DNA from 2 places in the Isoptericola sp. GX10416 genome. Region 2 is predicted to be linked to the other one. Evidence: predicted binding sites of a transcription regulator. Region 2 holds the regulator's gene; the other holds the start of a gene.
The links. Region 2 encodes Rex, which represses fermentation and respiration genes when NADH is low (regulators of the CRP and FNR family bind a similar motif). Its sites were predicted from a motif close to CTTGTGAANNNNTTCACAAG; they were not measured.
Positions count from the first base shown of each region.

Region 1: a site for Rex is predicted at 3,686-3,705, ahead of mqo (malate dehydrogenase (quinone)). Genes of this name have one in related genera too.

Region 1 is NZ_JBWPVO010000001.1:612,210-619,090, reverse strand. Features, by position in the region: gene pntB (Re/Si-specific NAD(P)(+) transhydrogenase subunit beta) at 1-1,125, shown strand, start outside; gene ACWAT2_RS03070 (ketopantoate reductase family protein) at 1,151-2,080, shown strand; gene mqo (malate dehydrogenase (quinone)) at 2,097-3,668, opposite strand; gene ACWAT2_RS03060 (pyridoxine/pyridoxamine 5'-phosphate oxidase) at 3,770-4,465, opposite strand; gene ACWAT2_RS03055 (GNAT family N-acetyltransferase) at 4,485-5,714, opposite strand; gene ACWAT2_RS03050 (MFS transporter) at 5,786-6,881, shown strand, end outside.
Region 2 is NZ_JBWPVO010000003.1:345,935-352,815, reverse strand. Features, by position in the region: gene ACWAT2_RS07440 (TrkH family potassium uptake protein) at 1-874, opposite strand, end outside; gene ACWAT2_RS07435 (acetoin utilization protein AcuC) at 924-2,099, shown strand; gene ACWAT2_RS07430 (30S ribosomal protein bS22) at 2,270-2,368, shown strand; gene ACWAT2_RS07425 (HAD family hydrolase) at 2,480-3,295, opposite strand; gene ACWAT2_RS07420 (glutaredoxin family protein) at 3,346-3,621, shown strand; gene ACWAT2_RS07415 (redox-sensing transcriptional repressor Rex) at 3,618-4,298, shown strand; gene ACWAT2_RS07410 (YceI family protein) at 4,443-4,994, opposite strand; gene ACWAT2_RS07405 (histidine phosphatase family protein) at 5,197-5,841, shown strand; gene ACWAT2_RS07400 (TlpA family protein disulfide reductase) at 5,841-6,491, shown strand; gene ACWAT2_RS07395 (cytochrome c biogenesis CcdA family protein) at 6,493-6,881, shown strand, end outside.

The DNA of each region.
Region 1 (6,881 bases), on a different contig from region 2:
CTGATCGCGCTCCTGCACTCGTTCGTCGGCCTGGCGGCCGTGCTGGTCGGGTTCGGCTCGTACCTCACGGAGCCGCAGTCGGACACCGTGCACCTGGTCGAGGTGTTCCTCGGGATCCTCATCGGCGCGGTGACCTTCACCGGGTCGATCGTCGCCAACCTCAAGCTGGCCGCCAGGATCAGGTCGGCGCCGTTGAACCTGCCGGGCCGCAACGCGATCAACCTGGGGCTCGTCGTCGCGTCGGCCGGCCTGCTCACCTGGTTCCTCGCCGCGGCGAGCGCCGGGGCGGACGCCGCCGCGCTGACGGCGCTCGTCCTCGCCGCCCTGGTCGCGCTCGCGCTCGGCTGGCACCTCGTCGCCTCCATCGGCGGCGGTGACATGCCGGTGGTCGTGTCGATGCTCAACTCGTACTCGGGATGGGCTGCGGCGGCGGCAGGCTTCATGCTGGGCAACGACCTGCTGATCATCACCGGTGCCCTCGTGGGCTCCTCCGGCGCGATCCTGTCGTACATCATGTGCCGGGCGATGAACCGGTCCTTCGTCTCGGTGATCCTCGGCGGGTTCGGCACGGACCCGGGCACGGTCGCGGAGGGCGCGGCCGGCGAGCACCGCGAGACGTTCGCCGCCGACGTGGCGGAACAGCTCACGGCCGCGACGTCGGTCATCATCGTGCCGGGCTACGGCATGGCGGTGGCGAAGGCGCAGCATCCCGTCGCCGACCTCACCGAGAAGCTTCGCGCCCGCGGCGTGGACGTGCGCTTCGGCGTGCACCCGGTCGCGGGCCGGCTGCCGGGCCACATGAACGTGCTGCTGGCCGAGGCCAAGGTGCCCTACGACGTCGTGCTGGGCATGGACGAGATCAACGGAGACTTCGGTGCGACGGACGTCGTGCTGGTCATCGGGGCCAATGACACCGTGAACCCTGCCGCCCAGGAGGACCCGGCGTCGCCCATCGCGGGGATGCCCGTGCTGGAGGTGTGGCGGGCCCGCGACGTCGTCGTGTTCAAGCGGTCGATGGCGACCGGCTACGCGGGCGTGCAGAACCCGCTGTTCTTCCGCGAGAACACGGCGATGGTCTTCGGTGACGCGAAGGAGCAGGTGGAGCGGATCATCCAGTCACTGTGAGTGCTCTGAGCGCTACCATCGGGCGATGACCAGCGCGAACGCACACCGCCCACTCATCGCCGTCGTCGGTCCGGGGGCGGTGGGCGGCCTCGTCGCCGCCCTCCTGCAGAAGGCGCGGCACGACGTCGTCCTCGTCGGGCGGCCCGGCACGGCCCGACGCGTCACCGAGCACGGGATCGAGATCGTGACGGACCGGTTCGGTGCCTGGCACGCCCCGCTCCGGGCGACGACGTCGGTACCTCGCGGCGCGCGCGTGCTCGTGGCCGTCAAGGCGGAGGGTGTCGCCGAGGTCGCCGGCACGATCGCGGCGGCGCGGCCGCCCGAGGTGGTCTCGCTCCTCAACGGGATCGAGCACATGGCGGCCCTGCGCGCGTCGCTCGCGGTGCCCGACGGCGAGGACCCGGACGGGAGCGTCGTCGTCGGCGCGTCCTACGCGGGCGAGACGCTGCGAACCGGGTCGGGGCCGGACACGGCCCTGACGGTGCGGCACCGCGGCGGGCTGCTGCGGATCACCGTGCCGGCGGAGGCTGCTGACCTCGACGTGGTCCAGGCCGTGCGCGACACCGACATCGAGGTGGCGACGGCGGGCAGCGAGACCGAGGTGCTGTGGTCCAAGCTGCGCTTCCTCGCGCCGCTGGCGCTGCTGACGTCGGTGCACCGGACCGGGATCGGTGAGGCGATGGACGCCGATCCGGCTCTCACCGACGGGGTCCTCGGAGAGGTGGCCGCGGTGGCCTCGGCCGAGGGGGTCGCGACGACGCCAGGGGACCTGCGCGGCATCCTGCGCGGGTTCCCGCCGACGATGCGGTCGTCGCTGCAGGCGGACCTGGCGGTCGGCCACGCGGGCGAGCTCGACGCGATCGGCGGCGCCGTGGCGCGGCGTGGTGCGGCACGGTCGGTGCCGACCCCGACGATCGAGCGTGTCGTGGCGCAGCTCGGCGCCGGGGTCGGCTGACCGTGGTCCGGCCGGCTCAGATGCGGGAGTCGGCGCGGGACTCGTAGACGCTGGCGGGCAGGACGCCGCCGTTGCGGGCGGCGAGCTCGCCGGCGGAGAGCTCGGAAGCCGCGTCGGTCGTGGTGTCGATCTCGCGGGCGTCCGCGGGGACACCGTCGAGGCTCGGCATCATCGCGGCGAGCCGCGGGCGCCAGGAGGCGAACTCGGTGGGGAAGCAGCGGCCGAGGAGGTCGACCATCGCCGAGACCGCGGTCGAGGCGCCCGGCGAGGCGCCGAGCAGGCCGGCGATCGAGCCGTCCGCGGCGGACACGATCTCCGTGCCGAACTGGAGGACCCCGTTGCCGTCGGCGTCCCGCTTGATCACCTGCACGCGCTGACCGGCGGTGATCGTCTCCCAGTCCTTGGGGTGCGCGGTGGGCATGAACTGCTGCAGCGCGTGGAACTTGGTCTCGGGGGCGGCGACGAGCTGGCCCACGAGGTACTGCGTGAGGTCCAGGTTCTTCAGGCCCGCGCCGATCATCGACGTGAGGTTGTGGGCACGCATCGAGGTGAGCAGGCCCAGGTACTTGCCCTTCTTGAGGTACTTGGGGCTGAACCCGGCGTACGGGCCGAACATGAGATAGCTCTTGCCGTCGACCACGCGCGTGTCCAGGTGGGGGACGGACATCGGCGGGGCGCCGACGTCGGCCTTGCCGTAGACCTTGGCCTGGTGCTGCGCCACGAGCTCCGGGTTGTCGGTACGCAGGAACTCGCCGGAGATGGGGAAGCCGCCGAAGCCCTTGATCTCGGGGATGCGGGCGGACTGGAGCAGCGGCAGGGCGCCACCGCCGGCGCCGACGAACACGAAGCGCGCCGTGACGGTGGACATCCGCTCCGGTGCGTTCCACGTGCGGTCCTTGACGCGCAGGCGCCAGCCGCCGTCACGGGTGCGCCGCAGCGAGCGGACCTCGTGCTGGAGCTGGAGCTCGGCGCCGTGGGCGACGAGGCCGTCGATGAGCTGGCGCGTGAGGTTGCCGAAGTCGACGTCGGTGCCGGCGGCGGACCGCGTCGCCGCGATCGGCTCGTCCGTGTCGCGCTCGGTGGTGAGCAGCGGTGCCCAGCGCTCGATGTCGGCCCGGTTCGTGGAGAGCTCGAGATCGCGGAAGAGCGGGTGCGCGCTGAGCGCCTGGTGGCGGCGGCGCAGGTAGTCGACGTTCTTCGAGCCGCGCACGAACGTCATGTGCGGCGTGCGGCTGATGAACGAGGAGTCCTCGAGGCGCCCGGTGGCGAGCAGGTGGTTCCACAGCTCTCGCGAGGTGTGGAACTGCTCGTTGATCGCCACCGCCTTGGAGATGTCGACGGTGCCGTCCGGCTTCTCCGGGGTGTAGTTCAGCTCGCAGAGCGCGGCGTGCCCGGTGCCCGCGTTGTTCCACGGGTTGGACGACTCGAGCGCGACCTCGTCGAGGCGCTCGATGATGCGGATCGGCCATGTCGGCTCGAGCTGCTGGATCAGCGTGCCGAGGGTGGCGCTCATGATGCCGCCGCCGATGAGGACGACGTCGACAGCGTCGGAGGAGCCGTTGCTGGAGGTCGTTTCGCGCGAAGTCACCTCGCCATGCTACGACGCTGGTGAAAAGTGTCACAAAGAATGAGAGGAAGGTCACAAGCCCTCTGACCTGCAGTGATGTGGATCACATCAGGTGTCGGGGGTCAGGGCCACAGCAGCTCCTTGGTCCAGGGGGTGTCGGTGGTCCCCGGTGCGCCGGTGGCGCCGGCCGGGGCGTCGGTGCGGTATCGCACGCGGGTCTGCCCGGTGCCCGTGCCGGACTGCCAGAACTCGACCTCGCGCGGAGCGAGCCGCCAGGCCGTCCAGGCGGGCGCGACGAGCTCGGGGTCGGCGCGGACGGTGTCCAGGGCGTCGGCCCACGCCGCACGGTGCTGCGCCAGATCGTCCAGCACCTCGCTCTGGTGGTCGACCAGCCCGGCGGCGCGCGAGGCGTCCGGGCGGGCGCGGAAGTCTGCGCCGCCGGCGTCGGGGTGCGACGTGGCGGTGCCGATGACACGCACCTGGCGACCCGTCTCGCGCCACAGGAACGTCAGGGCGGCCCGGGGGTCGGCCGTCAGGTCACGGCCCTTCGGGCTCGTCGAGTGGCCGGCGAACCACCAGCCGCCGGCGGTGAGGTCCTTGAGGATCACCGTGCGGGCGCGCACCTCCCCGCGCCCGTCCGAGGTGGACAGGGTCATCGCGTGCGGACCGGTCGCCCCGGCGGCGACCGTCTCGTCGAACCAGCTCTCGAAGAGCTCGTAGGGCGTCGCGGGGAGGTTCGCGAGATCGTCGACCTCCCAGCCGGGCAGGCCGTCGGGCAGGACGGGCAGCGCGCGCAGGCGCTCGCGGAAGGTGGTCACGGGGTGTGTCCTCGTCCCTCTAGAAGTAGTCGCGCACGTGCACGTCCCGGCCGTGCCACAGGGCGTCCCACAGCCGGTCGTGCGTCGCCGGCCCCCACACGAGGCCGGCGAGCCGGAGGTTCGCGGTCGAGGCCGCACCGGCGTAGCTCAGGGCGAGACCGGCGGAGGTGAACGTCAGCCGCTCTGGTCCCGCCCCCGGGGCGGGCGGGGCGTCAGGGCGGACGTGTGCGACGCCGTCGTCCACGACGAGCGTCCACGCGCCCTCGATGTCGGGGGTCCGCGGATCGACGACGGCGAACGGCACCTGAGCGCTCACCGGCGGTAGGTGAGCGGCGCCGAGCGCCCCGGCGACGTCCAGCAGACGCAGCATGTACGGGCGGCTCGTGGTGGTGGCGGTGTGGTCGGGCAGCACCAGGCGGCTCGGGTCAGAGCCGGTCCACCCGCCCGACGTCGAGAGCCGCACCGAGCCGGCGACGGCGGTGAACGACCCCAGCACGCGCCACAGCGCCCGCGCGGCGTCCGGGGTGAGCGCGACCAGGTCGTCGACCTCGAGGGCGCCCGTCCTGTCGTACCCGGCGCCGCGGGTCCAGCTGGCGAACCCGAGCACCTCGTCGCCCGGGCCGACGGCGAGGCTGACTCCCGTGTAGGCCGCGTCCGGCCCGAACATCTCCTCGGGCTCGACGGTGAACGGCTTCTCCTCGCGGGTGAGCGGGCCGTTCTGCCGGGCGGCCCAGGAGCCGTACACGGCGCGGATCGCCTCGACGTCGGCCGGGGTGGCGCGCCGGGCGCGCACCTCGCCGGACGGCGGCCGCACCGCGGCGAGCGCGGACATCGGCAGCTGCACCTCGTCGTAGGAGCCGATCACCTCGTACCCGAGCCCGCGGTAGATGCCGGCGGCGCTCGGGTAGAGGGTCGAGACGACCTCTCCCTGCTCGCGCGCCTCGGTGAGGGCGGCGGCGAAGAGCGGACCGAGCACACCCTCGCCGCGGTGCTCGGCGGCGACGGTGACCCCCGCGAACCCGGCGGTCGGCACGGCGGCACCGTGGAACCAGGACGTGAAGCGGCGCACCCCCAGGGCGGCGACGAGCTCCGCGCCGTCGTGAGCGGACCACGGGCGCACGTTCGCCGACGGCCAGCGACGGGCCTCAGGTTCTGGCTGCCGCGCCGCGGGAGAGCCGAACGCCTCCTCGCCGAGGCGGCGGGCGGCAGGCGCGTCGGCAACGACGGAACGGCGGATCTCGAGGGCCATGGACCCACGCTACCCACCCGGCGCCCCCGATCTCCGGGTGCGGCTGGTCAGGACCGCCGGGCGGTCGTAGCGTGAAGCGCGTGACCACCACGCCGACGCAGCGACGCGTACTTCTCGTGGCGATCCTGGCGTCCTTCGTCTCGTTCCTCGACGGGACCGTCGTCAACGTCGCGCTGCCCGCGATCGCCGACGAGCTCGGGGGGCCCGGGGAGGCGGGACTGACGCTCCAGCAATGGGTGGTCGACGGCTACCTCGTGACCCTCGGCGCCCTCATCCTCGCGGCCGGCTCGCTCTCGGACGTGCACGGACGCCGTCAGGTGCTCCTCGTCGGCCTCCTGGGCTTCGCCGTCGCCTCCGTGCTGTGCGCGGTGGCACCCACCGGTGCGGTGCTCGTGGGTGCCCGGCTGCTGCAGGGGGTCGCCGGAGCGATGCTCGTACCGAGCTCCCTGGCGCTCATCATCTCGACGTTCGAGGGCCAGGCGCAGGGCAGGGCCATCGGGGCCTGGACCGCCTGGACCGGCACCGCCATGATCGTCGGACCGTTCGTCGGGGGCGGGCTCGTCGACCTCGTCTCCTGGCGCGGGGTGTTCTGGATCAACGTGCCCGTCGTCGCGGTGACCCTGTACCTGCTCCGGGCGGTACCGCCGTCGGAGGCCACGAGCGGCCGCCGCGTCGACGTCCCCGGCGCTGCCCTCGCCGCCGTCGGGCTCGGGGCCACGGTGTACGGGCTCATCGAGGAGACATGGCCGCTCGCCGGTGTCGGCCTCGTGCTGCTGGTGGCGTTCGTCCTCTACGAGCGCCGCGCGCCCGACCCGATGCTGCCGATGCGGTTGTTCGCCGTGCGCAACTTCGCGTGGGGCAACATCGCGACCGCAGCCGTCTACGGGGCGCTCGCCTTCGGCGGGTTCGTGCTCACGCTGTTCCTGCAGCAGGTCGCGGGCTACTCCGCGACGGCCGCCGGCGTGGCGCAGCTGCCCATCACCTTCGCGATGCTGGCGCTGTCCACCCGCTTCGGGGCGCTCGCGGGCCGCTTCGGGGCGCGGTGGTTCATGACGATCGGTCCGATCGTCGCCGGGGGCGGGTTCCTGCTGATGCTCACCATGGACGCCGACGCGAGCTATCTGACCCAGGTGCTCCCCGGGATCCTCGTCTTCGGGCTCGGCCTCG
Region 2 (6,881 bases):
GCTTGGTCGCCAGGTCCTGCCCGCCCAGGGTCCGCGGGTTCGCCCACTCCATCGCGCCGATGATCACGAACCCCGCCACGAACAGCGCGACGCTCGTCGTCACGGTGAGCTTGGTGTGCAGCGTCAGGTGGCGGTACCAGCGCCGGCCGAACCGGCGGGCCTGCAGGACGTTCGCCATCACCGGGAAGCCGAGCGCGCCGACGAACACGCCCAGCCCGATAGGCACGACGACGAGCCAGTCGGAGGCGTACCCCGCCAGCCCGTCCGAGGTCGGCACGAACCCGGCATTGTTGAACGCCGAGACGCCGTAGAAGACGGCGTGCCACAGCGCCGAGCCGAAGCTCTCGCCCAGCGCGAGGAACCGGGGCAGCAGGATCAGTGCCACGGTCGCCTCGATCGTCACCGACACGACGACGATGAGGCGGATGAGGTAACCGACCTCGCCGAGGCTGCTGGTGCGCACCTTCGCCTCGGAGGCCGTGAGCAGCTTCTGGGTGAGACCGATGCGTCGTGAGACCGCCATGCCGAGCAGCGAGGCGAGCGTCATGACGCCGAGCCCGCCGATCTTGATGCCCACGAGGATGACGGCATGCCCGTACTCGGACCAGTAGTCGGCCGTGTCCACCACGACCAGCCCGGTGACGCAGACCGCTGACACCGCCGTGAACAGGGCGTCGACGAACCTCGCACCCTCTCCGGACGCCGTCGCCCACGGGGGCAGCAGCAGCACGGTGAAGAGCGCGATGACGGCGCCGAAGACGGTCATCGCGAGGCGCGCCGGGTACTCCCGGGCGGTGTGGTCCACCCACTCGCGCACCAACGCACCGCGATCGCGCCACCTCGTCGCCACCGACCGGGCCCTCCGTCGTCTCATCCGCCAGCCGTCGGGCCCAGCCTGCCACGGGTTCCGCTACCGTGACGGGATGTCCGTCGCCCGGCTGCTGTGGAGTCCTGAGCTCCTGACCTACGACTTCGGTCCCGGGCACCCCATGGCGCCCGCACGGCTCGACCTGACCATGCGGCTCGTCGAGGCCTTCGGCCTGCCCGACGAGCCCACGCTCGAGGTGGTGCGCATCCCGCCGAGCAGCGACGAGCTCGTGCGCACGGTGCACGACGGCGACTACGTGACGGCGGTGCAGTCCGCGGACCGCACCGGAGAGCCCGACCTGGCGCGAGGGCTCGGCACCGAGGACGACCCGATCTTCTCCGGGATGCACGAGGCGGCCTCGCGGCTCGTCAGTGCGTCCGTCGACGCCGCCGAGGCGATCTGGACCGGCGCGGCGGAGCACGGCCTCAACATCGCCGGCGGGATGCACCACGCGCGGCGCGGGGCCGCCTCGGGCTTCTGCATCTACAACGACGCCGCCGCCGCGGTGCAGCGGCTGCTCGACCTCGGCGCGCAGCGGGTCGCCTACGTGGACCTCGACGCCCATCACGGCGACGGCGTCGAGTCGATCTTCTGGGACGACCCGCGCGTCCTGACGGTCTCGGTGCACCAGGACGGCCACTCGCTGTTCCCCGGGACCGGCAACCCTGCGGACACCGGCGGCAAGGGCGCTGACTGCACGGCGGTGAACGTCGCCCTGCCGCCCCGGACCGATTCGGCGCGCTGGCTGCGTGCCGTGGATGCCGTCCTGCCGCTCGTGCTCCGGGAGTTCCGACCCGACGTGATCGTGTCCCAGCACGGCACCGACGCGCACGGGAACGACCCGATGACAGACCTGAACGTGGGGATCGACGCACAGCTCATGGCAGCCTCGTGGGTGCACGGGCTTGCGCACGAGCTCTGCGAGGGCCGGTGGGTCGCGCTCGGCGGCGGCGGGTACGCCGTCGTCGACGTGGTGCCGCTCGTGTGGACCGCGCTGGTGGCCGAGGCCGCGCACGTGCCGATCGCCCCTGCCGCGCCCCTGCCCGCGGCGTGGCAGACGGCGGTCGAGGAGATGTCGGGACTCTCGCCCGCGACGATGCTCGGCCGGGGCGCGGTGGAGTGGCGGCCGTGGAGCGAGGGGTACGACCCGTCCGACGCCGTGGACCGCGCCGTTCTCGCGACCCGTCGGCACGTGTTCCCCGGCCTCGGCCTGGACCCGTTCCTCGACTGAGCCGGAGGCGCGGGCGCAGGGCCGCGATTCGGGGCAGCCGTCCGTGTCGGGTACTCTGGGAGACGGACTTTTTCGCGTTGGTCGGCACTGCTTGGTCTCAGGACTCTTCCGGGGAACAGGATCGTCGGGACCAACCGGCCTCCACCACCGATCAGCATTGTGAGGACCTCATGGGCTCCGTCATCAAGAAGCGCCGCAAGCGTATGGCGAAGAAGAAGCACCGCAAGCTGCTTCGCAAGACGCGTCACCAGCGTCGCAACAAGAAGTGACGCACGGCCCGCCCGACGGCGGGCCGCACGCACCGAGCCCGGACCTCACCAGAGGTGCCGGGCTCTTTGCGTCCTGGGCGCGGCGGCGGGAGCCCGCGCCCTCGCGCCGCGTCAGCGCCCGTGGAGCCGCTTGCGCACGCTGCGCTGGGCCGCGCGCAGCACGAGGCCGAGCACCCAGGCCGCACCGGCCCACGACGCCGTCCGCACCCCGCGCCCGGCAGCCCGCTGGCCGCGGCCCCGGAACTCGCGGATCGGCCAGCCGACCTCCTTCGCGTGGCGCCGCAGCCGTGCGTCCGGGTTGATCGGGCACGGATGCCCCACGGACCGCATCATCGGCAGGTCGTTGAGCGAGTCGCCGTACGCGTACGACGACTCGAGGTCGAGCCCTTCGCGCTCGGCGAGCTCCCGCACGGCCGCTCCTTTGGCCTCTCCGTGCATGAGGTCGCCCACCAGCGCACCGGTGTAGTAGCCGTCGGCGTGCTCGGCGATGGTGCCCAGGCAGCCCGTGGCCCCGAGCCGGCGTGCGATGAGGCCGCCGATCTCCACGGGCGTCGCCGTGACGAGCCAGACCTCGTTCCCGGCCGCGAGGTGCTCGTCCAGCAGGCGCTTGGTCCCGGGAAAGATGCGCAGCTCCAGGACCGTGTCGTAGACCTCCTCGCCGACGGCGGTGATCTCGGCGACCGAGCGTCCGGCGATGAGCGACAGCGCCCGGGACCTGACCGTCTCGATCTGGGACCGCGACTCGCCGAAGACCAGGTACTTCGCCTGGATCCAGCCGAAGCGCAGCAGGTCCGCCGTGCCGAAGAACTTCCGTTGGTACAACGCTCTGGCCAGGTGGAACGCGCTGGCGCCGCGGATGATGGTGTTGTCGACGTCGAAGAACGCTGCTGCTGTCGGTCCGACCGGGGGCGCAGCATGAGACGACATGCTGCCCACTGTAGTAGCGCCGATACGCTGTGCTCGTGAGCAGGCCCACGATGCGACCAGACGTGACGTCCCGGGTCGTCGTGTACAGCAGGGCGGACTGCCACCTGTGCGACGACGCACGGGCGGTGGTCGCAGCGGTGTGCGCGGAGGCGGGGGAGACCTGGCAGGAGATCGACATCGATGCCGAGCCCGCTCTGGTGGAGCGGTACGGCGAGTACGTGCCCGTCGTCGAGGTGGACGGCGTGCAGCAGGGATTCTGGCGGGTCGACGCGGCACGGCTGGCGCGGCGGCTCGCACGGCCCCCGGGAGGGAAGAAGAAGACGTGATCGAGATCGGTGAGGTGACGGTGCCCGCGGCGACGGTGGCGCGGCTTCCGTTCTACCTGCGCGCGTTGCGTGACCTGACGCGCGAAGGTGTGGCGACGACGTCGTCGTCCGACCTGGCAGTGCGTTCCGGCGTCGGGTCCGCGCAGCTGCGCAAGGACTTGTCCTACCTGGGATCGTTCGGCACCCGCGGCGTCGGGTACGACGTCGAGTCGCTGTCGTCGTACATCGCCGCCGCGCTGGGCCTCGGCTCCGAGCACCGGCTGGCGATCGTAGGCGTCGGCAACCTCGGCCACGCGCTGGCCAACTACTCGGGCTACGCGGCCCGCGGGTTCCAGATGGTGGCGCTGCTCGACGCGGACCCTGCCGTGGTCGGCGGGCAGGCGGCCGGGATCGAGGTCGAGCACGTCGACCGCCTGGAGGAGATCATCGTCGAGCGCAGCGTCTCGATGGTGATGCTCGCGACCCCGGGACCGCCCGCGCAGGAGGTCGCCGAGCGGGTCGTGTCGGCGGGCGTGCGGGAGATCCTGTCCTTCGCTCCGGTGGCTCTGCACCTGCCCGACGACGTCGTCGTGCGCAGCGTGGACGTGGCGGGAGAGCTGCAGATCCTGGCGTTCCACGCGGCGGCCCGTCATGCCAACGGCGTCGCGGCGTCGGACGCCGACGTCCCGGCGCCGTGAGGTGGTACCGCTTGCGGCGAGGTAGTGCGGGTGGTGGTGCCGCGGGGTGTCGGGTCCTGACGATCGTGCACGGGACCCGACACCCCGCTTCGACGCTCCGGCCCGGCGCTACCACCTCGGGGAGAGCGGTCCTACCTCGGTAGGTCAGTTCTGCGCGATCGCCGAGACGTCGAGCGCGATCTTGACCTTGTCGCCGACCAGGAAGCCGCCCGTCTCGAGCGCCGCGTTCCAGGTGAGGTCGAAGTCCTTGCGGTTGATCACGAGCTCGGACTCGAAGCCCGCGCGGTCGTTGCCGAACGGGTCCTTGGCGGTGCCGGCGAACTCGGTGGGGAGCTCGACGGGCTTCGTCACGCCGTTGATGGTCAGGTCGCCGGCGATCACGTACGCGTCGCCGTCCACGGAGATGTTCTTCGAGACGAACGACCAGACGGGCTTCTCCTCGGCGTGCCAGAAGTCGGCGCTCCGGAGGTGGCCGTCGCGGTTCTCGTCACCGGTGTTGACCGACGCGGCGTCGAGCTCGGCGGAGACCGAGGTGGAGTCGAGGTCCTCGCCGACGGCGATCTCGCCGGAGACGATGGCGATGGTGCCGCGCACCTTGGAGATGCCGGCGTGGCGGACGGTGAAGGACGCGGTGGAGTGCGAGGCGTCGATGACGTAGGTGCCGGCGTTCAGTCCGGCGGGCAGCGGCGTGGCCATGGGGATGCTCCTCGTGTGTGGCGGTGATGTGCGGTGCGGACGCCCCTGAGGCGATCCATCGAAATGCATGAACCGCGGCCTCCTGGCAACTATTCCCGGGGGGTCGCATGCGATCTGCTGCGACAGTGAGTCCTGTCACCACCGTACTGGGACGCTCCCGGAGGGCATCTGGAGACGCCTGCGATCTGGGACACTGGTGGCCATGGCCACCACCACCGTCCATCTCATGCGGCACGGCGAGGTCCACAATCCCGACGGCGTCCTGTACGGACGCATCGCGGGGTACCGCCTGTCGGAGCTCGGCCAGCAGATGGCCCGCCACGTCGCCGAGCACCTGTCCGACGGCGGCAGGGACGTCGTCGCGGTCGTCGCGAGCCCGCTGCAACGTGCCCAGGAGACGGCCACGCCCGTCGCCGCCGCGTTCGGCCTCGAGCTGGCCACCGACGACCGTCTCGTCGAGGCGGGCAACAGCTTCGAGGGCACCACGATCGGCAAGCAGCCCGGCCAGCTCGCGCACCCGCGGTACTGGAAGCGGCTGTGGAACCCGCTGCGACCGTCGTGGGGCGAGAGCTACGCCGAGCAGGTGACCCGCATGCGTGCCGCCGTCGACGACGCGCGCCGCGCCCACACCGGCCACGAGGTCGTGCTGGTCAGCCACCAGCTCCCCGTCTGGGTGACGCGTCGGGCGTTCGAGGGCCGCCGGCTGGCGCACGACCCGCGCCGGCGCGAGTGCGCTCTCGCCTCCCTGACGTCGCTGACCTTCGACGACGACCGGTTCGTCTCGCTGCACTACAGCGAGCCGGCCGGTCCGCTGCTCGCCGGTGCCGACCCCGTGCCAGGCGCCTGATGGGACGTCGCAACCGCGGACGTCTCGCGCGCACAGCCGCCGTCAGCAGCGCCCTCGCCGCCACCGTCGGGCTGCTCGCCGCGTGCGGTGCGGCCGAATCCGGTGCGGGCGACGTCGTCGGCCAGGGCTTCGTCTCGGGTGACGGTTCGGTGCAGCAGTGGGAGCCGGACGAGCGCGGGGACACCGTCGTCGTCGAGGGCACGTCCTTCGAGGGCGACGAGGTCTCGACCACCGACTGGAGCGGCGACATCGTCGTGCTCAACACCTGGTACGCGGGATGCGCCCCGTGCCGCGCCGAGGCGCCCGACCTCGTGACGCTCGCCGAGGACCGGGAAGCCGACGGCGTGCACCTGCTCGGCATCAACACCGAGGACGACGCCGGCACCGCGCTCGCCTTCCAGCGCACCTTCGAGGTGCCCTACCCCTCGATCGAGGACCGCAGCGGCCAGGTCGTCGCCGGGCTCTCCGGCGTCGTCCCGCTGCAGGCCGTGCCGTCCACCGTGGTGCTCGACGGCGAGGGGCGCGTGGCTGCGCGGATCGTCGGCCAGGTCGCGGGCTCGACCCTGGAGGGAGTCGTCGACGACGTGCTCGCCGAGGACGGCGGGGACGAGGCGCAGGCCTCGTCCGTGACCGGGTCCGGGAGCGCCTGACGTGGGTGAGGCCTTCGCCACCACGGCCGCGAGCGGCTCGCTGCTGCTCGCGGTCCTCGTCGCGCTGCTCGCCGGCCTGGTCTCCTTCGCCTCGCCGTGCGTGCTGCCCCTAGTACCGGGCTACGTCGGCTACGTCGGCGGGCTGGCCGCGGCGAACGCCGGGCCTTCGGGCGCGATGGACCCCGGAGGAGCGGGGCGCCAGGGTCGCGGGACGACGGCGGCACCCCCGCGCGCACCCGGCCGCGGCCGCGTGGTGCTCGGGGTCTCGCTGTTCGTGCTGGGCTTCACGGCGGTGTTCGTGGCGCTCATGGCGGCGGCCGGCGCCGTCGGCTCGTACCTGGTGCGCTACGAGGACGTGCTGGTCCGGGTGCTGGGCCTCGTCGTGATCGT